DNA from 3 places in the Actinomadura sp. NPDC049753 genome. Region 1 is predicted to be linked to each of the others. Evidence: riboswitches for the same ligand, from Rfam matches in the RefSeq annotation. Region 1 holds a riboswitch; each other region holds the start of a gene.
What was found. A riboswitch is a leader RNA that binds a small molecule or an ion and turns the genes downstream of it on or off. The one in region 1 is predicted to bind thiamine pyrophosphate.
Positions count from the first base shown of each region.

Region 2: another riboswitch for thiamine pyrophosphate. It lies ahead of AB0K37_RS03825 (cytosine permease); the one in region 1 lies ahead of thiC (phosphomethylpyrimidine synthase ThiC).
Region 3: another riboswitch for thiamine pyrophosphate. It lies ahead of thiO (glycine oxidase ThiO); the one in region 1 lies ahead of thiC (phosphomethylpyrimidine synthase ThiC).

Region 1 covers NZ_JBFARL010000097.1:6,034-13,229, forward strand. The annotation lists gene AB0K37_RS23825 (sensor histidine kinase) at 87-1,253, opposite strand; gene AB0K37_RS23830 (hypothetical protein) at 1,443-2,447, shown strand; TPP riboswitch at 2,497-2,610, shown strand; gene thiC (phosphomethylpyrimidine synthase ThiC) at 2,606-4,372, shown strand; gene AB0K37_RS23840 (TetR/AcrR family transcriptional regulator) at 4,582-5,163, shown strand; gene AB0K37_RS23845 (metallophosphoesterase) at 5,171-6,007, opposite strand; gene AB0K37_RS23850 (anthrone oxygenase family protein) at 6,159-6,662, opposite strand; gene AB0K37_RS23855 (NAD(P)H-binding protein) at 6,680-7,196, opposite strand, start outside.
Region 2 covers NZ_JBFARL010000007.1:70,406-77,601, forward strand. The annotation lists gene AB0K37_RS03810 (arginine deiminase) at 1-1,085, shown strand, start outside; gene AB0K37_RS03815 (ATP-binding protein) at 1,266-1,811, opposite strand; gene AB0K37_RS03820 (PAS domain-containing protein) at 2,183-4,195, opposite strand; gene AB0K37_RS03825 (cytosine permease) at 4,260-5,606, opposite strand; TPP riboswitch at 5,601-5,717, opposite strand; gene AB0K37_RS03830 (rhodanese-like domain-containing protein) at 5,812-6,147, opposite strand; gene AB0K37_RS03835 (SSI family serine proteinase inhibitor) at 6,351-6,656, shown strand; gene AB0K37_RS03840 (DNA-formamidopyrimidine glycosylase family protein) at 6,780-7,196, opposite strand, start outside.
Region 3 covers NZ_JBFARL010000215.1:412-7,607, forward strand. The annotation lists gene AB0K37_RS34925 (helix-turn-helix domain-containing protein) at 1-61, opposite strand, end outside; gene AB0K37_RS34930 (FAD-dependent oxidoreductase) at 120-1,355, opposite strand; TPP riboswitch at 1,461-1,574, shown strand; gene thiO (glycine oxidase ThiO) at 1,564-2,691, shown strand; gene thiS (sulfur carrier protein ThiS) at 2,688-2,888, shown strand; gene AB0K37_RS34945 (thiazole synthase) at 2,891-3,667, shown strand; gene AB0K37_RS34950 (DMT family transporter) at 3,803-4,777, shown strand; gene pknB (Stk1 family PASTA domain-containing Ser/Thr kinase) at 4,811-6,733, shown strand; gene AB0K37_RS34960 (deoxyribonuclease IV) at 6,754-7,196, shown strand, end outside.

The DNA.
Region 1 (7,196 bases):
GGTGGAAAGCCCCTCGGCGGTGTCGGCGTCGGAAGTCGGGAGGGTTCCGGCGAACGGGTGCCGCCGGAGCATCCCGGGGGCGCGCGTCACGCCCGGTGGGGCTCGACGGCGTTCTCCAGCGGGAGGACGGCGGTGACGACGAACCCTCCGGACTCCCCCGGCCCCGCGTCCAGCGTCCCGCCCACGCTGCGCGCCCGCTCGATCATTCCGAGGATCCCGAACCCCTCGGGCGGGCCGCCGGAGGGCCCCCGCCCGTTGTCGGCGACCCGGACGACGAGGCTCCCGCCGTCGCGCTCCAGGCTCACCGTCGCGCGCCTCGCGGCGGCGTGCTTGACAACGTTGGTCAGGGCCTCCTGGACGATCCGGTACGCCGCGACCCCCGTCTCGGGGGGCGGCGTCCCGACGTCCCCGTCCCGCAGGTCGACGTCGATCCCGCCGCCGCGCGCCGCGTCGACCAGGCCGGCGAGGGCGTGGAGGCCCGGCAGCGTCTCGGGGGCGCCGACGTCGGTGCCGCGCAGGACCTGGAGCGTGCCGCGCAGTTCGATCCGCGCGTCCCGGCACGTCGAGGCGATGGAGGCGAGCGCGTCGGCCAGCTCCTCCCGGTCGAGCGGCCGGTCCCCGCGCACCAGGTGGGCCGCGGCGCCCGCCCGCACGCCGATCAGGGTGATGCTGTGCGCGAGCAGGTCGTGCAGGTCGCGGGCGATCCGCAGGCGCTCCTCGGCGACCCGCCGGCGCGCCTCCTCCTCCCGGGTGCGCTCGGCCCGCTCGGCCCGCTCGGTGATCGTCGCGAGCCGCGCCCGGTGCACCCGCCACACCTGGACGGCGATGACGACCGACACCACGGCCTCGATGACGGCGATCTGCTCGCGCAGGGATCCGCCGCCCGCCCGCATCGCCGCGCCGACCACGCAGACGGCGAGCAGGAACCCGACGACGCCGAGGACGATGCGCACCCGGCGCCCGAGCACCGCGTAGGCGAACAGCGCGACCACCTCGGCGGGCACCAGCGCGTGGTGCTGGTACTGCGCCAGGTGGTAGGGCAGCACCAGGACCACCAGTGCCAGCAGGCCGGGGGTCGGCCACCGCCGGATCACCGCGAGGGGGACGTGCGCGGCCACCAGCAGCGCCGCGCCCGGCGCGTCCAGCCCCCGCACGCCGGGCCACAGCACCGCGGCGGCGGCCGCCGCTCCCGCCAGCGCCGACGCCGCCAGGGCGTCCTTCACCGTCACCTCGACCCGGGGCACCGTCAGCACGCGCCCATTCTCCCCCACTCACGCGATCTTCGCGCGGCGGCCCGCGCCCGCAGGAATGATCCTTTCGGCGGCCCCTGCGCGGCCGGAGGCCCGCCCTATAGTTCTGCAGACCCCGTCACGAAGGGCCGACAGTTGTCCGTCCCCCCGCCTGCTGTCCCCCCGCCTCCCGCCCCCGCGTCCGGGCTCCGGATGACCCTCGGCGCGCGGGCCTACCGATGGCCGCTCCGCGTCCTGGCCGCCGCGCCGGCGGCCGGCGCGGCCCTCGTGCTCGCGGCCCGCTCCGGCGCCGGGCCGCCCGACGCGGACAGTGCCCGCCGGATCCTGCTGATCTGCGGCGGCGGCTGCCTTCTCGCCGCCCTGGCCGCCCTCATCTGGGCCGTCCGGCTCCACTGGACCCGCCTCATCGTGACCATCGGCGAGCAGGGCGTGACCCTCCGCCGCGGCGGGCGGGAGGCGGCCGTCCCGGCCGGAGCCGTGGAGGCGGTCGGGATCAGGTGGCCCGTCGACGACCCGGTGTGGACGCTCTGGCTCGACCCGGAGCGGGCGCCCGGCGTCGAGGCCGTCGCCGAGGTCGACGGGAACGCGGTGACCCTGCTCAGGGGCGGGTCGCTCCCGTCCGGATGGCTCCCGGCCGTCCGGACCGCGACCGCGGACCGCCTGGGCGCCGCCTGGCGGGTCGTCGACGACGAGGGCCGGGAGGTTCCCCCGCCGGCGGCCGGCGCCCTGGCCGGGGCCCGCCACATCGTCGTGGACGGCGCGGGCCGGTACCGCGACCGGCGCGGAGGCGCGGTCCTCGCCGTGGCCTGCCGGGGGCGCGGCAGGCGGACCACCGTGCTGCGCGACCCCCACACCGCCGCGCTGCTGGTGGTCCGGGGCCCGTCCCGGCTGCCGGGCCGCGACCGCGTGCGCGTCCTCGACGCGGACGGCCGCCCTCTCGGATTCGTGCGCGGCCTGCGGGAGCCGTCCTTCCACACCGCTCGCGGGACGCTCCTCGGCACCACCCGCGCGACCGGGGACGGCCTGGTCGTCACCGGCGTCGACGGCCGCCGCTCGGCCACGCTGCGCATCGGCGGCGGCGCCGAGGCCGGAGTCGAGCTGGAGCGGTCGCCGTCCGCCCCGGACCCCCTCCGCAGCCTGGCCCTGGCCCTGCCCGTCGCGATCCCCGCGCGGGACCTCCGCGCGGGCGCGTTCTAGCCCATGGGCGGCGGTTGCGGCAACCGGGGCCGTCCGGGTTAACGTCGTGGCGACAGATCGCGGGGGCCCGGCGAACCGGGCTGAGATAGCGGCTGGGACGGCCGCTGACCGCATGAACCTGACCGGGTAATGCCGGCGTAGGGAGAGATCGAGTCGTCATGACCGAACCTGTGGTTCCAGCTGCCCGCAAGACCTACCTCCAGGGCTCGCGCCCGGAGATCCGGGTCCCGATGCGGGAGGTGCCGCTGACCAACGGCGACGTCGTCGTCCTGTACGACACGTCCGGGCCGTACACCGATCCCGAGCACCAGACCGACGTGCGCCGGGGGCTGCCGCCGCTGCGGGAGGCCTGGATCGCCGAGCGCGGCGACACCGCCCCCTACGAGGGGCGGGCCGCGCGCCCCGAGGACGACGGGCGCCGGTCGTCGCCGTCCGGCGTCCCCCTGGGCGCGGGCGGCCGACTTCCCCAGGCCGACGGCGAGGGCGCCCTGCCGCGGCGGCCGCGGCGCGCCACCGGCGGCGCGGTGACGCAGCGCGCCTACGCGCGGCGCGGGGAGATCACGCCGGAGATGGAGTTCGCCGCGCTGCGCGAGGGCGTGGCGCCGGAGGTCGTCCGGGACGCGCTGGCGGCCGGGCGCGCGGTGCTGCCCGCCAACGTCAACCATCCCGAGATCGAGCCGATGGTCATCGGGCGGGACTTCCTGGTCAAGGTCAACGCCAACATCGGCAACTCGGCCGTCGCGTCCTCGATCGAGGACGAGGTCGAGAAGATGACGTGGGCGACCCGCTGGGGCGCCGACACGATCATGGACCTGTCGACGGGCCGCGACATCCACACCACGCGCGAGTGGATCCTGCGCAACTCGCCCGTGCCGGTCGGGACCGTCCCGCTGTACCAGGCGGTGGAGAAGGTCGGCGGCGACCCGGCGGAGCTCACCTACGAGATCTTCCGCGACACCGTGATCGAGCAGGCGGAGCAGGGCGTGGACTACATGACCGTCCACGCCGGGGTGCTGCTGTCCTACGTGCCGCTGACGGCGCGGCGCAAGACGGGGATCGTGTCGCGGGGCGGATCGATCATGGCGGCCTGGTGCCTGGCGCACCACGAGGAGAACTTCCTCTACACCCGCTTCGAGGAGCTCTGCGAGATCTTCGCCGCCTACGACGTGACGTGGTCGCTGGGGGACGGGCTGCGTCCGGGCTCCATCGCGGACGCCAACGACGAGGCCCAGTTCGCCGAGCTGCGCACCCAGGGCGAGCTGACGCGGATCGCGGCGCGGTTCGGCAACCAGGTGATGAACGAGGGCCCCGGCCACGTCCCGATGCACAAGATCAAGGAGAACGTCGACCTCCAGCAGGAGTGGTGCGACGGCGCGCCGTTCTACACCCTCGGCCCGCTGACCACCGACATCGCGCCCGGCTACGACCACATCACCTCGGCGATCGGCGCCGCGATGATCGGCTGGCACGGCACCGCGATGCTCTGCTACGTCACGCCGAAGGAGCATCTCGGGCTGCCGGACCGCGAGGACGTCAAGGCCGGCGTGATCGCATACAAGATCGCCGCGCACGCCGCCGACCTCGCCAAGGGCCATCCGGGCGCGCAGGCGTGGGACGACGCGCTGTCGGAGGCGCGGTTCGACTTCCGCTGGGAGGACCAGTTCAACCTGTCCCTGGACCCCGGCACCGCGCGCGCCTTCCATGACGCGACGCTCCCGGCCGCGCCGGCCAAGACCGCGCACTTCTGCTCGATGTGCGGGCCGCACTTCTGCTCCATGAAGATCACGCGGGACGTGCGGCGGTTCGCGGCCGAGCGCGGCCTCGCCGACGCGGAGGCCCTCGCCGCCGGGATGCGGGAGAAGGCCGAGGAGTTCAGGGCGGGCGGCGGGCGCCTGAACCTCCCCGTCTCGCCCGCCGACGCCTGACCCGAGCCGGACGCGGGGACGCCGAGCGAGGCGTCGGGATCGCGGCCGGGCCCGTCGTGCACCCGTGCGCGGCGGGCCCGGCCGCGTTCGGGCCATCTCGGCGCAGGTCGGGGCACCGGCGCGGATAGGATTGAGGGACCGTTCCAAAGCCGCGGATCCTCCCGATCGCCGCAGGCCCGTTCCATCCCCGGGAAGGATCGACGACCCAGGTGACCAGCGACGACACGCCGAAGGCGCGCCCGGTTCGGGCCGACGTTCGCCGCAACCGCGCGCGGCTGCTCGCCGCGGCGCGGGAGACCTTCCAGCGCCAGGGGGCGGGCGCCTCGCTCGAAGGCGTCGCGCGGCTCGCGGGCGTCGGCATCGGCACGCTCTACCGCCACTTCCCCACCCGGCAGGACCTCCTGGAGGCGCTGCTCGCCGACGTCTACGCCGGGCTGGCCTCGGCCGCCCGCGATCTGCTGGACTCCCCGTCCCCCGGCGAGGCCCTGCTGGCCTGGCTGCGGACGTTCGTCTCGGAGATCACCGCGTTCCCGGGCATGGCGGCCTCGGCGATGGTGTCGCTGCGCGACCCCCGGCTCGACCCGACCGGCTCCCGCGCGGCGATGTCGGAGGCGGGCGAGGCGCTGCTCGTCCGCGCGCAGCGCGGCGGGGACGCGCCCGCCGGCGCGGCGTTCGGCGACGTGCTGAGGCTCGCGGGCGCGATCGCGACGGTCGCCGAGCGGGACCCGGACGCCGCGGCCCGGCTGCTGTCGCTCGCCGCCGGCGGCGTGGCGCCCGGCGCGGCCCGCTAGAAGCCGGTCAGTCCGTCTCGGGGACGGGCAGGACTCGGCGGGGGCCCCGCGGCGCATCGGCCCGCCGGCGCCACTCGCGCGGGTAGCCGACCGACACCTCGATGTGCGGGACCCCGCCGGTCCAGATCGTCCGGGGGATGTGCAGGTGCCCGTAGACGACGGACACCGCGCCGAACCGGCTGTGCCAGTCGGCGGTGCGCTCGGTGCCGCACCACTGGGCGAACTCGGGGTACCAGAGGACGCGGGTGGGTTCGCGGACGAGCGGCCAGTGATTGACGAGCACGGTCCGCGTCCCCGGCTCCAGGGCGGACAGGCGCTGCTCGGTGTAGGCGATCCTGGCGTCGCACCAGGCGTCCCGCCCGGGATACGGGTCGGGGTGCAGGTAGACCTCGTCGGTGCACACGACACCGGCCTCGTGCGCGGCTTTGAGGGCCTCCTCCTTGCTGGACGTCCCGTCGGGGCGGAACGTGTAGTCGTACAGGATGAACAGCGGCGCCACGGTGACGGCGCCGTCCGGGCCGTCCCAGACGGGAAAGGGGTCCTCGGGGGTCAGCACGCCCAGGCCGCGGCACATCTCGACGAGCCGGCGGTAGCGGGCCTCACCGCGCAGTTGCACGGGGTCGTCCTTGACGGTCCACAGCTCGTGGTTGCCGGGCACCCACAGCACGGCGGCGAAGCGCTCGGCGAGGGTGCGCAGCGTCCACTCGACGTCGGCGAAGCGCTCGCCGACGTCGCCCGCCACGATCAGCCAGTCGTCCTCGGACGCGGGCCGCAGGCCCTCGACGAACGCGCGGTTCTCCGGGAACCCCACGTGCAGGTCACTGATCGCGTAGACGCCGCCCATCCAGCGATGGTAAGCCCCGGGCCCGCGCGGACCGCGCCTCCGCGGACATCTACGCCCCCACTCTCATTTCCATGCGAGTGAGGGCGCAGCGTGGGCATGGAAACGGGATCCGTGCTCCTTGCCGGAGCACGGACCCCGCCGGTCCGCCAGATCAGTTGTTCTTGCCCCAGACGTACACGGCCAGGCTCATGGCGAGGAGGCTCGCCCAGCTGAACACGGCGCGGACGGTGTTCCACGCCGTCCAGCGGCCGGAGTAGTCCGACCAGATCTTCGCCGCCTCGGCCGCGTCCTTCGGGATCGCGACACCGTCCAGGACGTTGTTCATCGGGATGTTGACCGCGAAGCTCGGGAGGAGCGCGCCCGCGAAGTACAGGCCCGCCGCGGCGAAGAAGAGCAGGGCCGCCGACTTCTGGTCCAGGGTGAGCAGCAGCACCCCCGCCGCCGCCGCCAGCACCGGGACCAGGAGGAACATCGCCACGAAGATCGGGTTCTGGATCCTCTGGTTGATGCCCTGCATCGCGTCGATCGCCGACGCGGGCCGCGCCGCGTTCAGTCCGGGCATGACGCCGGTGGAGAAGCCGAAGAAGGTTCCGGCCATCCCGGCCGCCATGATGATGGAGAGGGTCGCCGAGACGCCCGCGAGAGAGAATTTCATGTCGTCCGGTCCTCGGGTCAGTGGTTCCAGATGCCGCTGGCGGCGGCTTCGCGCGCGTACTCGGAGAAGTCGCGCGGCGGGCGGCCGAGGGCCCGCTCGACGCCGTCGGCGGGCCGGGCGTTGCGCCCGTCCAGCACGGTCGTGAACAGGTAGGTCAGCAGGGCGACGACCTCCTCGGGCACGCCGTGCTCCCGGAGGGCCGCCGCGTTGTCCTCCGCGCCGACGGGAACGAAGGCGATCTCGCGTCCGGCGGCGCGGCCGATCTCGGCGACCGCCTCGGCGAACGTGAGCGCCCGGGGCCCGGTGACCTCGTACACCTCCCCGGCGTGGCCGTCCCGGGTGAGCGCCTCGACCGCGACGTCCGCGATGTCGTCGGCGTCCACGAACGGCTCCGGGACCTCGCCCGCCGGGAGGACGACCTCGCCGGCCCGCACGGGGTCGAGCAGGTAGTCCTCGCTGAAGTTCTGCGCGAACCAGCTCGACCGCACGACCGTCCAGGCCAGGCCCGACGCCTGGACGATCCGCTCGCAGTCC
Region 2 (7,196 bases), on a different contig from region 1:
TCCTGTTCGACGCGATCCCGTGGGCGGGACGGGCGCAGGAGGAGCACGACGCGTTCGCCGAGGCGCTGCGGTCGCGCGGCGTCGAGGTCCTGTACGTGACCGAGCTGCTGCAGGACGCCCTGGAGTACGAGGCCGCGCGCGAGCAGGCGATCGCCGACGCCATCGTCGACCTGCGCCTCGGGGACCAGCTCCGCCGCGTCGTCGAGGACCACCTGCGCGGGCTCGATCCCGAGAACCTCGCGCACACGCTGATCGCCGGGCTCGCGCACGAGGAGTTGAAGGCCGGGCACGGCCTGGTCTACCGGCTGATGGACGAGCGGGACTTCATCGTCGACCCGCTGCCGGGCCTGCTGTTCACGCGCGACAACAGCACGTGGATCGGCGACCGCGTGGCGGTGACGAGCCTCGCGATGGAGGCGCGGCGGCGCGAGTCGGCCCTCACCGGCCTGATCTACGCGCACCATCCGCGGTTCGCCGGGGTGGAGCCGGTCTACACCCCGTCGCTGGAGCATCTGGAAGGCGGCGACGTCCTGCTGCTGCGCCCGGGTGTGATCGCCGTGGGCACCGGCGAGCGGACGACGCCGGCGGGGGTCGAGCGCCTGGCCCGCCAGGTGATCGGGGCCGGGCTGGCCCGCACGGTGCTGGCCGTGCCGATCGCGCAGGAGCGCGCGACCATGCACCTCGACACCGTCTGCACGATGGTCGACGTCGACACCGTCGTGATGTACCCGCCGGTGGCGCACTCGCTCACCGCCTACACGGTGACGCTGGACGACGGCCACCTGCGCGTCGCCGAGCCGCGCCCGTTCCTCCAGGCCGCCGCCGACGCGATGGGCCTGGACCGCCTCAAGGTGATCGACACCGGTCTCGACCCGGTCACCGCCGAGCGCGAGCAGTGGGACGACGGGAACAACACCCTCGCCGTGGCGCCGCGCCTGTGCGTCGCCTACGAGCGCAACATCGAGACCAACGCGCAGCTGGAGGCGTCCGGGATCGAGGTCATCCGGATCAGCGGGAGCGAGCTGGGGACGGGTCGGGGCGGTCCCCGCTGCATGTCGTGCCCGATCCTGCGCGAGGAGATCTGAGCCGCGCCCGGGGCGACCGGCGAGGAGAGGTTCTGTGTTCTTCCCGGCGCCGGGGGCTCAGAGGCGCGCGGCGCCGGGAAGAACCATCAACGCCCGCGATGTCGACGGGGGCACGACATCGCCCGAGCGTTGGAGAGGACCATACAAGGTCGGGCGGGGTTCCTTCCAGGCAGGGTCGCTCTATGCCGGATATGCCCGACTTGGAGCTACTTCACTCCTGGTTCCGTTGTAGCGGTCTTCGTCCGGCTCGTCGAGCAGGTCCGGAAATGCGGAAAGATCCGGGACGACGGCGTGCGCGCCGGCGGGAGCGGCCATCCGCTCGTCGCCGGACGACCTGGGCGTCCGCAGGATGGCCCAGACGGTCGTGGTGCCGTCCTCGTGGCGCACCCCCCAGCCCTCGGACAGTGCCTCGACGATCCCGAGTCCGCGCCCGCCCAGCGAGGAGAGCGTGCCCGGACCCCGGCGCGGCTCGGTCATGGCGCCACCGTCGCTGACCTCCAGTTCGAGGAGGTCGCCGCGACAGAGCCAGCAGACCTTCACCTGGCCGGACGGCAGCGGCCGCGCGTGCCGCAGTGCGTTGCTGAGCAGCTCGCTGACGATGACACTGGCGTCGTCCACGACCGAGTCGTAGACCCCCGAGTCGGCCAGCTCCGAGCTGAGGCGCCTGCGGGCGACCGCGACGCTGGACGGTGCGTGTGGCAGCAGTACGACGCTCGACGCCCTCACCTCCCCGATGCTCCGCTCACTCGGACGAGTCCCGTCAACACCCTTCCGGTACGTCCGAAATGCCCTGATGGCCATGACGGGAAACCAGAACGAACCAGTTCACCACCTGCACAACGAGTCATCAGCCGTCCGGTCACGGTGATCACCCCCGGGATCGGAATCTCGTCACCAACGGCGACCAACCAAGGATCTATCCAGCCAACGGCGGATTTACTCCTCACGCACGCGTTTCGTCCATCACACGCCGCCGTCACCGCACTTCTCCGCACCGTTCCCAGCCTGCCACCCCGCGAGACCGCCGAAAGCGCTGGTCACGCCCGTCTCACCGGACCGCCCGGGGCGGACTGTCCGCACGGTAAGTAACCGTCCGCTCAGCGCGCGGAACGCAACACCAGGCGCATGCAGGTCCCCTCGCCCGCCCGCGCGCCACCTGCGGGTCCGCGCCCGTTCGTGACGGAGAGTAGCCGACCGGCCGGTTCCCCCTGGGTGCTTTCGGGGGCAATGGACTGATTATTGGGGGTTTGAGTGGTTTCGTTGTGAGATGTCTCACGCTCGGCCGGATGAGCGGAGATCGTGCCGCCCTGCGCCTCCGTCAGCCGTCTGACGATGTACAGGCCGAGCCCGATGCCGCCGAACCGGCGGCGGTCCCCCGCGTCGCCCTGGACGAACCGCTCGAAGATCCGCTCATGGTCGCCGGCCGGGATGCCGATGCCCTCGTCGGAGACCGTGACGACGATCCCGGCCCCCTCGCGGCGGGCCCGCACCCGCACGGTCCCGCCGTCCGGGGAGTACTTGAACGCGTTCTCCAGCAGCTGCCCGAGGACGATGTCGGTGGCCATCGCGTCCCCGCTGCACGGCGGCAGGTCGGGGGCGATCTCCAGCTCCACCCGGTGCAGCGGCGACAGCGAGCGGAACCCGGCGACCACGCCCTCCAGGACGCGGCCGAGATCGAACGGCTCGATCGTCACGGCCAGCTCGTCGGCCCCGGCGCGCGACCCGAGCAGCAGGTGCTCGACGAGCCGCCCGAGCGACTGGGCCCGCTCGGCGATGGTGGCGACCGCGGCGCGGCGGTCGGCGTCGGTCAGCTCGTCCCACCGGTTGACCAGCGTGGACGCGAACCCCTGCACGACCGTGATCGGGGTGCGCAGCTCGTGGCTGGTCGTGGCGAGGAACAGGTCCTTGGCCTCCTCCAGCGCCTTGGCCTCCGAGACGTCGCGGAAGTCGACGACCAGCTCGCCGGTCTCCTCGATCTCGGCGGCCAGCACGTTCAGCCACGTGCCCGACTCCAGGCGGAACGTGAGCATCTCGCCGAGCGCGGGCATGTCGAAGGGCAGCGGGCGCCCGATCGCGTCCTCCGGCGGGATGCCGGTCAGGGTGTGCGCGGAGTTGTTCCAGTGCCGGACGACGAGGTCGTGGTCCAGCACCGCGATGCCGTCGGCGCTGGAGTCGATGACGGCGCGCTCGTGGGCCCGCTGCCGGACGACCTCCGCGTAGGCGACGGCGTTGCCGACCGCGACCCCGGCGTGCCCGGCGAGCAGCTCCAGCAGTTCGAGCTCGGTGTGCCCGATCTTGCGTCCGGAGAACAGCGCGTACAGCGCGCCGTACGGCCGGTTCTGCAGGTACGAGAGGCCGAGCGCGATCGTGTGCAGGCCGGGCAGCTCCGACCAGATCAGGTCGCCGAGGCGCCGCTCGCCCGTCGCGAGCTTGACGGTCTTGCCCGACCGCAGCAGCTCCCCGACCAGGCTCGGCCTCAGCTCGGCGCACCGGCCGCGCATCCGCTCCGGCAGCCCCGACATGCTGACGAGCCGCAGCCGCTCGCCCTCGATCTTGACGAATCCGCCGGCGTCGGCGCCGGTCAGCTCGATGAGCGCGGCGGTGATCCGGTCGAGCACGACGGCCAGGTCGAGCTCGGCGCCGAGGTCGGCGACGATGTCGTTCAGCCGCCGGACCAGCCGGGCCCGCTCGGTCATGCGGTTCTGGACGATCTCGTCGTCCTCGACCGGGTGGTACACCCCGACCCAGCCGAGCAGCGTGCCGCTCGGATCCTTCAGCAGGCTCGTGTCGATGCGCACGTCGATGAGCCGGCCCTCGCGGTGGAAGCGGCGGGTGGCGATCGAGATCTGCCCGCCGTCGCTCTCGCCCTCGCCGCCGCGCCGGGTGAGGAGCCGCTCCTGGACGGCGTTGTGCTCGGCCTTCAGCTCGTCGGGGACGATCGGCGGGACCCGGCCGAGCATCTCCTCGGCGCTCCAGCCGAACATGCGCTCGGCCGCCGGATTCCACACGGTGACCCGGTGCCGCTGGTCCACGGCTACGATCGCGTCGGCGGCGCTCTCGATGACGGCCCGCGCGATCGGATCGTGCACGTGCTGATACACGTCTGTCATCGTGCCACCGCACTCCGGCATGGCGCCGGGCAACTTGCGCCGAAACTTGCTTTCGACCCAAACCTTACCGTCTGGTAAGCCTACCGATGAGCAGGGCCGCGACCCCCGCCACCAGGAACGACAGCAGCGAGGCGCTCATCCACGTCTGCGGCGTGAAGTGGAGCGCGTCCCGCACGTCCGACCAGAACGCGGTCCAGCGGGCGACCGTGCCCGGGTTGACGAGCTGGTAGACGACGAACCCGATCGCCCATGCCGCGATCATGCCCCAGCGGGACGGCGCGGTCCGCGAGACGTCCCAGCCGCCCGCCCGGCGGCGGCCGAGGAAGAAGTCGGCGGCGAGGACGCCGAGCATCGGCACGAACACCGATCCGATCAGCGACAGGAAGCCCGCGTAGTCGCCGATGTCCAGGACCAGCGCGAGCACGGTGATGCCGGCGCCGAGTGCGACGCTCAGCACCCGGCGGTCGGCCCGGGGGAACAGGTTCTGGATCGACACCGCCGTGGAGTAGGTGTCGGCGAACGACTGGTCGGCCTCCCGCAGCACGAACACGGCGAAGAACAGCACGCCCAGCGAGACGCCCAGGAACGGGTCGAAGATCCTGCCCGAGTCGCCCGCGACCAGCGCCAGCGCGAGCAGCCCGAGGACGTAGGCGACGATCTGCGTGACGGAGTAGCCGACGGCCGCGGCGCCGAAGGCCCCGCGCTCGGTGCGCGCGTGCCGGGTGTAGTCGGCGGCGACCGGGACCCAGGAGATCGACACGGCCAGCGCGGCGTCCGCGCCGAGCCAGAACCCGCCCCACGAGCCCTGCGTCAGGTCGGGCAGCGGCTCCCGGACGAGCTGGACGTAGAAGTACACGAGCGCGATCGCCACCGCGACGGTCACATAACGGCGCAGCAACCGCACCGAGCCGAGCGGCCAGACGGTCAGCACGGTCGTGATCGCGCCCGCGGCGACCACGTAGCCCCAGCGCGGAACGCCGTCCCACAGCTCGCGGGCGGCGTCGGCGATGACGATCAGCTCGAACGTCCCCCACCCGACGAGCTGGGCGATGTTGAGGACGGTCGGCGCGTACGACAGCTTCGCGCCGAACAGGCCGCGCAGCAGCACCATCGCGGGCTGGCCGGTCCGCGCGCCGGGCACGGCGGCCAGGCCGAGCATCAGCCCGCCGAGGGCCGTCCCGACGGCCATCGCGACGATGCCCGCCATGATCGAGATCGTCGGCCGGCCGTCGGCGTCCGGCGCGAGGACGGTGTAGGCGCCGGAGAAGGCCAGGAGGCTGACGCCGAGGTTCCCCCAGAAGGCGCTCTGGTCCCAGAATCCGAGGACCTTGGGGGCCGGTTCGTCGAGGGTGAAGGGGACCTCGTCGGGGGCGCGCTCGTCCTGAGGGCGCTTTTCGACGTCGGACGTCACGGGACACACACTCCCTACGCCGGCATTACCCGGACAGGTTCATGCGGTCGGCGACGCCCTGGAGGCCGCCCTCTCAGCCCGGCTGTGGCCCGAGCTCCCGCGGTTATCGGTCAGGCCCGATCGTACAACCGCCCGTCACGCCTCAGAAGAGGGCATCCGGGTCAGATCACGCGAAATCCTTCAGATCACCGCGGAATCATTCATATCAAGCGACGTACGGCGGACCGTCCCCCGCGCCCTCCATCGGCCGGCCCGCCTCGGCCCACCCGTGCATGCCGTCGCCGACGTTCCTCGCCAGCCACCCCGCCTGGTTCAGCGCGGACGTGACCTGCGCGGACCGCGCCCCGGACCGGCAGATCACGTAGACCTCCCGGTCACGGGGGATCTCGCCGGCGCGGTCGCCGAGATGGCGCATGGGGATGTGGACCGCCGCGGGCGCGTGGCCCGCGTCCCACTCGTCCTGCTCCCGGACGTCCAGCAGGTAGCCGTCCTGCGGAACATCCGCGGCGACCACGGCCGGCACGTCTTCCCCGAAATTCATCACACCCCCCATGGAACCGCGCGAAGCCCCCCTGCGTCGAATCACGCATGCGGTATCGGACGCTCCTTTTCGCAGCGCCCGGGCTGGCCTTGCTCCTGTCCACGGCCGCCTGCGGCGACGAACAGGCAAACGGAAACTCCGCCGGAGCGCCTTCGGGCACGACGTCCGTGCAGCCGTCCGGCTCACCGGCGGACACGCTCACCGTGCGGGTGAAGGCCTCCAAGGAGGCGCCCGCCAAGACCTGGAGGCTGACCTGCGCCCCGCCGGGCGGCGACCATCCCGAGGCGGCCGGCGCCTGCGCGGCGCTCACCAAGGTCAAGGATCCCTTCGCACCCGTCCCCAAGGACCAGATGTGCACCGAGATCTACGGCGGTCCGGAGATCGCCACGGTCAAGGGCACCTGGCAGGGCAAGCCGATCGACACCACGTTCACCCGCGATGACGGCTGCCAGCTGCACCGCTGGAGCCAGATCGGCCCGGTCTTCGGGAACGTCCCGAAGGTCCGCTGACCCCGTCCCGAACCCTTCGATCCGTCCGGACGAGCCATCCCCGTTCCGGCTCCGTCCCCGACTCCGGTCGCCAGGCCCCGGCACCCGCCGGGGCCTGGCCCGTCTCACGGCGCCCGCGGCCCGCTACTTGAGGAGGCGGGACATGCGGCGGTCGGCGAGCGGCTTGCCGCCCGTCTGGCAGGTGGGGCAGTACTGGAGCGCCGAGTCGGCGAACGACACCTCGCGGACCGTGTCCCCGCACACCGGGCATTTCTCGCCCGCGCGCCCGTGCACCCGCAGGCCCGTCTTCTTCTCGCCCTTGAGGTCCTGGGCCTCGAGGCCGCGCGAGCGCTCCACCGCGTCCCGCAGCGTGGTGACGATCGCCTCGTGCAGGACGGCGACGTCCTCCTCGGTCAGCGAAGACGCGATCTTGAACGGGGACATCCTGGCGACGTGCAGCACCTCGTCGGAGTAGGCGTTGCCGATACCGGCGATCACCTTCTGGTCGCGCAGCAGCCCCTTGATCTGGCTGCGCTTGCCGTTGACGATCCCGGCGAGGGC
Region 3 (7,196 bases), on a different contig from region 1:
GCCACTCGCCGGCCAGGGCGTCGGTGCGGGGGTCCAGTGCGCTGTCAACGGTTGCGTGCATCTGCGTCACGCCCCCTTGCTACCACGCCTTCGGAAGACTCAAACCCGCTGCGCAGCCGTTACGTCCCCTCTGATCGCTCTGCGCGAACAGCCTGCCGCACGGGGACGTCCGGGTCGGCGATCGCCTCCGGATCCACCGGCGTCCCCGCGGCGATCACGCGCCTCGCCTGCACCAGGTCGCGGGGCCGGCCGACGGTGAGGATCGCGTCGAGGCGGTCTCCGGTCAGCCACGCCACCGCCCATCTGGAATCGGACGGGTCGCCCCTGCGCACGAGCCGTTCGGACGCGGAGTGGTCGCCCGCGTACTGGACCATGCGCCCGAACTGCTCCGACCAGAAGTACGGGGCGGCGTCGTACACGGCGTCCTGCCCGAGGAGGGCCGCGGCGGCGACCTCCGGGGCGTTCAGCGCGGTGTCCCAGTGCTCGACGAGGAGCCTGCGCCCGTAGCGGTGCGACCACCAGGCGGCGCAGTCGCCGACCGCCACGACGTCCGGGCGCAGCGCGCCCGGGGCCTCCTCTCCCATGTAGGTCCGGAACGAGCCGTCGGTGACGACACCGCGCTCCAGCAGCAGCCCGGAGCCCTCCAGCCACGACAGGACGGGCCGGACCCCGACGCCGACGACCACCTCGTCGGCGTCGACGCGGCCTCCCCCGGCGAGGACGAGGCCGCCGTCGCGCACCTCCGCGACCTTGACCCCGGTCCGCAGCTCGACGCCGGCCTCCGCGTACCAGGGGGCGGTGAGCGCGCCGACCTCGGGCCCGATCGCGCCCGCCAGCGGGGTGTCGGCCGCCTCCACGACGGTGACCGCGCAGCCCCGGCGGGCCGCGGCGGTGGCGACCTCGGCGCCGATCCAGCCCGCGCCGACGATCACGATGCGGGCGCCCGCGGTGAGCCGGGCGCGCAGGTCGCGGGCCTCGTCGATGGTGCGCAGCACGTGCTGCCGCCCCTCCCCGGGCAGCGTGATCGGGGCGGCGCCGGTCGCGATCACGAGCCCGTCGAAGGGCAGGTCGCCCGCCGTGGACGCCACCGTGCCGCCGCGTCCGGGCCCGTCCAGCCGCAGGCCGGTGGCGCGCTCGCCGAGCAGCAGCTCGCAGCGCAGCGCGTCCCAGTCGGCGTCGACGGTCGTGTCGTCGGACTCGCCCGCGAGGACGGCCTTCGACAGCGGCGGCCGGTCGTAGGGCCGGTGCCGCTCCGCCGACACGAGGGTCAGCGCGCCCTCGTACCCCTTGCTCCGCAGGGCCTCGACGGCGCGCACGCCGGCCAGCCCGCCACCCACGACGATGACCCTCTCCATGAAGGTCACCCTAACGGGCGGCGATCCGCGGATGGACAGGTGTCCAGGCAGTCGCCCGGTTCGCCGAGGTCGTAAGGTGGGGGCAGCGGAACGGCACAGCAGAACAGCACAGAGCGCGGGAGTCCGGTGCGACCGGGCTGAGAGGGCGGCTGAACGGGCCGCCGACCGCCACGACCTGATCCGGATCATGCCGGCGAAGGGAGCGCGCATGCAGATCGTCATCATCGGCGCCGGGGTGATCGGCCTGGCCACCGCCTGGCGGACCGCCGCCGGCGGCGCCGCCGTCACCCTGGTCGACCCCGCGCCCGCCTCCGGGGCCTCCGCCGTGGCGGCGGGCATGCTCACCCCGGTCAGCGAGCTGACCTACGGCGAGGAGCCGCTGCTGCGGCTCGGCCTCGCCTCCCGCGACCGGTACGGCGCGTTCGTCGCCGAACTGGAGGAGCTGACCGGCCTCGACACCGGGTACCGCACCGACGGGATCATCGAGGTCGCGTTCGACTCCGACGACCTGCGGCACCTGGACGACCTGCGCCGGTTCCAGGAGAGCCTGGGCATCCCCGCCGAGGCGCTCACCGGCCGCGAGTGCCGGCGGCTGGAGCCGATGCTCGCGCCCGGCGTGCGCGGCGGCCTGCTCGCCCCCGAGGACGGCTCGGTCGACCCCCGCAGGCTCGCCCCTGCGCTGCTGGCGGCGTGCGACCGGCTGGGGGTCCGGCTTGTCCGGCGGCGGGCGGAGCGGGTCGTCGTCGAGAACGACGCCGCCGCCGGCGTGGGCCTGGACGACGGCACGGTGATCCCCGCGGACCGGGTGCTGCTGGCCGCCGGGCCGTGGTCGGGCGACCTCGGCGGCCTGCCTCCCGGGACCGTTCCACCCGTCCGCCCGGTCAAGGGCCAGGTGATCCGGCTGCGCACCCGCGCGCCGTTCCTGCGGCGGTCGACCCGCGGCCTCGTCCGGGGATCGTCGGTCTACCTGGTGCCACGTGCCGACGGAGAGATCGTGGTCGGCGCCACCCAGGAGGAGCTGGGCTTCGACACGCGGGTCACCGCCGGCGGGCTGTGGGAGCTGCTGCGCGACGCCCGCGAGCTGCTCCCCGGCATCACCGAGCTGGAGTTCGCCGAGGTAACCGCCGGGCTGCGGCCCGGCTCCCCCGACAACGCGCCCGTGATGGGCCCGACCGCGCTGCCCGGTCTGCTGGTGGGCACCGGGCACTTCCGCAACGGCATCCTGCTCACGCCCGTGAGCGCCGACATCCTGTCCGCGATGCTGCTGGACGGGCCCGTCCCCGAGGTCGCCGGGCCGTTCGCCCCCGACCGCTTCTCCCCCGAGGTGAGCGCATGAAGGTGATCGTCAACGGTGAGCCGCGCGAGCTGCCCGACGGCGCGAGCGTGGCCGAGGTCGTCGCGTCCGTCACCGCGGCCGCGACGGGCGTGGCCGCGGCGCTGAACGACGAGGTCGTCCGGCGCGCGGAGTGGGCGGCCACGCCCCTGCGGGACGCCGACCGCATCGAGGTGCTGACCGCGGTCCAGGGAGGATGAGGATGAACGACACCGACGGACTGGTCATCGCGGGCGAGGAGCTGGGCTCGCGGCTGATCATGGGAACGGGCGGGGCCCCGAGCATGGCGGTGCTGCGCGAGGCGCTGACCGCGTCCGGGACGGAGCTCACCACGGTCGCGATGCGCAGGGTGGACCCGTCCGCGCGCGGCTCGGTGCTGGACGTGCTGACCGAGTGCGGCATCCGGGTGCTGCCGAACACCGCCGGCTGCTTCACCGCGGGCGAGGCCGTCCTGACCGCCAAGCTCGCCCGGGAGGCGCTCGGGACGAACTGGGTCAAGCTGGAGGTGATCGCCGACGAGCGCACGCTGCTGCCCGACCCGATCGAACTGGTCGAGGCCGCCGAGCAGCTCGTCGACGACGGCTTCGTCGTCCTGCCCTACACCAGCGACGACCCGGTCCTGGCGCACCGGCTGGAGCAGATCGGCTGCGCGGCCGTGATGCCGCTCGGCTCGCCGATCGGGTCGGGGCTCGGCATCCGCAACCCGCACAACATCGAGCTGATCGTGGAGCGCGCGACCGTCCCGGTGATCCTCGACGCGGGGCTCGGCACGGCGTCGGACGCGGCCCTCGCCATGGAGCTCGGCTGCGACGCCGTGCTCCTCGCGACGGCCGTCACCCGCGCGCAGTCGCCGGCGCGGATGGCCGCCGCGATGCGGCACGCGGTCGAGGGCGGGCGGCTCGCGCGGCTCGCGGGGCGCATCCCCAAGCGCCGCTACGCCCAGGCGTCCTCCCCGTTCGACGGGCTCGCGACTTCGTAGCGACACTAAAGCCATACATGTAGAAATATTCGCTGGACCTGAACAGTCTCGCGCCACCACACTGGACACACCGGGGCGCAACCGCACACATCGCTTCGGTGTCGATGGAAGCGTCCCCTCCATAAGGTGCGTGACATGCAGCAAAACAGCGGTGCGCGCGCGAACAAGCTCGCGGTGGCGGCGGCGACGGTCACGGTGGTCTTCTGGGCCTCGGCCTTCGTCGCCATCCGAAGCGCGGGCGACGAGTACAGCCCCGGCGCCCTCGCCCTCGGCCGCCTCCTGTCCGGGACGGTCGTGCTGGGGGCGATCTGGCTCGTCCGGCGCGAGGGCCTGCCTCCCAAGGCCGCCTGGCCCGGCATCGCCACCGCCGGCCTTCTGTGGTTCGGCGCCTACATGGTCGTCCTGAACTGGGGCGAGCAGCTGGTGGACGCGGGCACCGCCGCCCTCGTCGTCAACATCGGGCCGATCCTCATCGCGCTCCTCGGCGGCTGGCTGCTGAAGGAGGGGCTGTCGCCCCGGCTGCTGCTCGGCATGGCCGTGTCGTTCACCGGCGCCGCCGTCGTCGGGCTGTCGATGTCCGGCGACGGCCGCGCGTCCGTCGGCGGGGTGCTGCTCTGCCTGGCCGCCGCCGTCACCTACGCGGCGGGCGTCGTCGCCCAGAAGCCCGCGCTCCGGCACGCGTCGGCGCTGCAGTTCACCACGTTCGCCTGCGCGATCGGCACGGTCGCCTGCCTGCCGTTCTCCGGGCAGCTCGTCTCGCAGGCCGCGCACGCCCCCGCGGGCGCCACCCTCAACATGGTCTACCTGGGCGTTTTCCCGACCGCGGTCGCCTTCACGACCTGGGGATACGCCCTCGCCCGCACGACCGCCGGGAAGATGGGCGCCACCACCTACGCCGCGCCCGCCCTCGTGGTGGGGATGTCGTGGCTGTTCCTCGACGAGGTCCCCGGCCCGGTCACCCTCGCCGGCGGGCTGCTGTGCCTCGCCGGCGTGGCCGTCTCCCGCAGCACGCGGTCGCTGCGCCGCCGCGTCCCGCCCGTCACTCCCGAACCGGGCGCCCCGGAGGAGTCACCCTCCGGGCTCATCGATGCTCATACTCGCGACGGATGAGAACCACGCGGAATCGCCCGTAAACTCGCACCGATGGACGCGACGGTTGCTGACCCACTCGTCGGGCGGGTGCTCGACGGGCGGTACCGCATTGAGTCCCGCATCGCGCGCGGCGGCATGGCCACGGTCTACCTCGCGCGCGACCTCAGGCTCGACCGCGTCATCGCGATCAAGGTGATGCACGCCGGACTCGCCTCGGACGAGGACTTCGTCGCCCGCTTCATCGGCGAGGCCAAGGCCGCCGCGGCGCTGTCCCACCCGAACGTCGTCGCCGTCTACGACCAGCGCACCGACGGCGAGCACGCCTTCCTGGTGATGGAGTACGTCGCCGGCCGCACCCTGCGCGACGCGCTGAACTCGCTCGGCCGGCTCGGCCCCCGCGCCGCTCTGGAGATCATGCAGCCGGTGCTGGCGGCGCTAGGCGCCGCGCACCGGGCCGGGCTCGTGCACCGCGACGTCAAGCCCGAGAACGTGCTGATCACCGAGGACGGCCAGGTCAAGGTCGCCGACTTCGGCCTCGCGCGGGCCGAGACCGCCAGCAAGATGACCAAGACCGGCATGATCATCGGGACGGTCGGCTACCTGGCGCCCGAGCAGGTGCTGTCCGGCAACGCCGACTTCCGCTCCGACGTCTACGCCGCCGGGATCATGCTGTTCGAGCTGATCACCGGCCGGCTCCCCCACCAGGGCGACACGCCCCTCGCCGTCGCCTACAAGCACGTGAACGAGACGGTGCCGCCGCCCTCCAGCGTCGTCCCCGGCATCCCCCCGCGGGTGGACGCCCTCGTCACCGACGCCACGAGCCACGACCCGGCGCGCCGCCCGCAGGACGCGAACCAGTACCTGGCCGAGGTCGCCGAGGTGTTCGGCGGCCTCCCCCGCGACTTCGACCGCCGCGTCGAGGAGGCGTCCCGCAACGCGACGAGCGTCCTGGAGACGCCGCCCGACCACGGCCGCACCGCCGTCATGGACGCCGAGACCCTGGCCCCCCAGCACGGCGTCCGCCCCACGAGGACCGACCGCGCCCTCGGCGCGCTGACCGGCCGCTACGTCATGATCGCCATCGGCCTGGTCGCGGCGGTCGTCCTCGGCTGGGCCGTGTGGTACCAGACGTCCGGCCAGTACGAGCACGTCCCTTCCTCGATCATCGGGATGAAGGTCGCCGAGGCCCGCGACCAGCTGGAGTCCGACGGCATGGACGTGCGCACCGCCAAGGCGGTCTACAGCGACCGCGTCCACAAGGGCGGCGTCGCCAAGTCCGACCCGCCCGCCGGCGCCCGCGTCGCCAAGGGCCAGACGGTCACCCTCACCCCGTCCCGGGGCATCACGCCCCGCGAGGTGCCCGACGTCGGAGGCAAGTCCCTCGCCGACGCCAAGAAGACCCTGGAGGACAAGGGCTTCACCGTAGGCCGGACGAGCAGCAGCCCCTCGCAGACCGTCTCCAAGGGCGACGTCATCAGCACCGACCCGGACGCCGGCGAGAAGCAGTCCCCCGACGTGCCCGTCTCCATCGTCGTCTCCACGGGCATGTCGATGCCCGGCCTCCTCGGCCAGAACGGCGACGCCGCCGCCAACCAGCTGCGCTCCATGGGCCTGGACGTCACCGTCCAGAAGAAGCAGGTGAACGGCAAGGACCCCAACACGGTGATCAGCCAGGACCCGTCCGAGGGCACCGGCGTCTCCCGCGGCGACAAGGTCACCATCGTCGTCAACAAGCGCGACTGCATCGTCGACGCGGGCCCGTTCCAGTTCGGCTGCGACGACGGCGACGGCAACCAGAACGTCCCCGTCCCGGACCTGACCGGCCGCCGGGTCAACGAGGCCAAGAAGGCGCTGGAGGACTCCGGCTTCGAGGTCAACGTGACGGGCTTCGGCGGCAACGTCGTCCGCTTCCAGTCGCCCAGCAGCGGCGAGGCCCCGCGCGGCTCCACCGTGACGATCGTCCGAGGCCCCTGACCGGCTAGTCTGAACAGGCCATGACCTCACCCATCAGCCCCGTCGGGGCCCACGTTCCCGTGGCCGGCGGCCTCGCCACCGGCGGACTGAAGTACGCCGCCGAGATCGGCGCCGAGGCCGTCCAGGTCTTCGTCTCCAACCCCCGCGGCTGGGCCCTCCCCGAGGGCAAGCCCGCCGAGGACGCCAAGCTCCGGGACGAGGGCATCCCCGTCTACGTCCACACCCCGTACCTGGTCAACCTCGGCTCTCCCACCCCGGAGACGCTCGAGAAGTCGCTCGCGGCCGTCCGCCACTCCCTGACCCGGGGCCGCGCCATCGGCGCCCGCGGCGTCGTGGTCCACACCGGCTCCGCCGTCACCCGGACCTACGAAGAGGCCATGGCGCAGGTCCGCGAGCACGTCCTCCCGCTCCTCGACGAGATCCCCGAGGACGGCCCCGACCTGCTCCTGGAGCCGATGGCGGG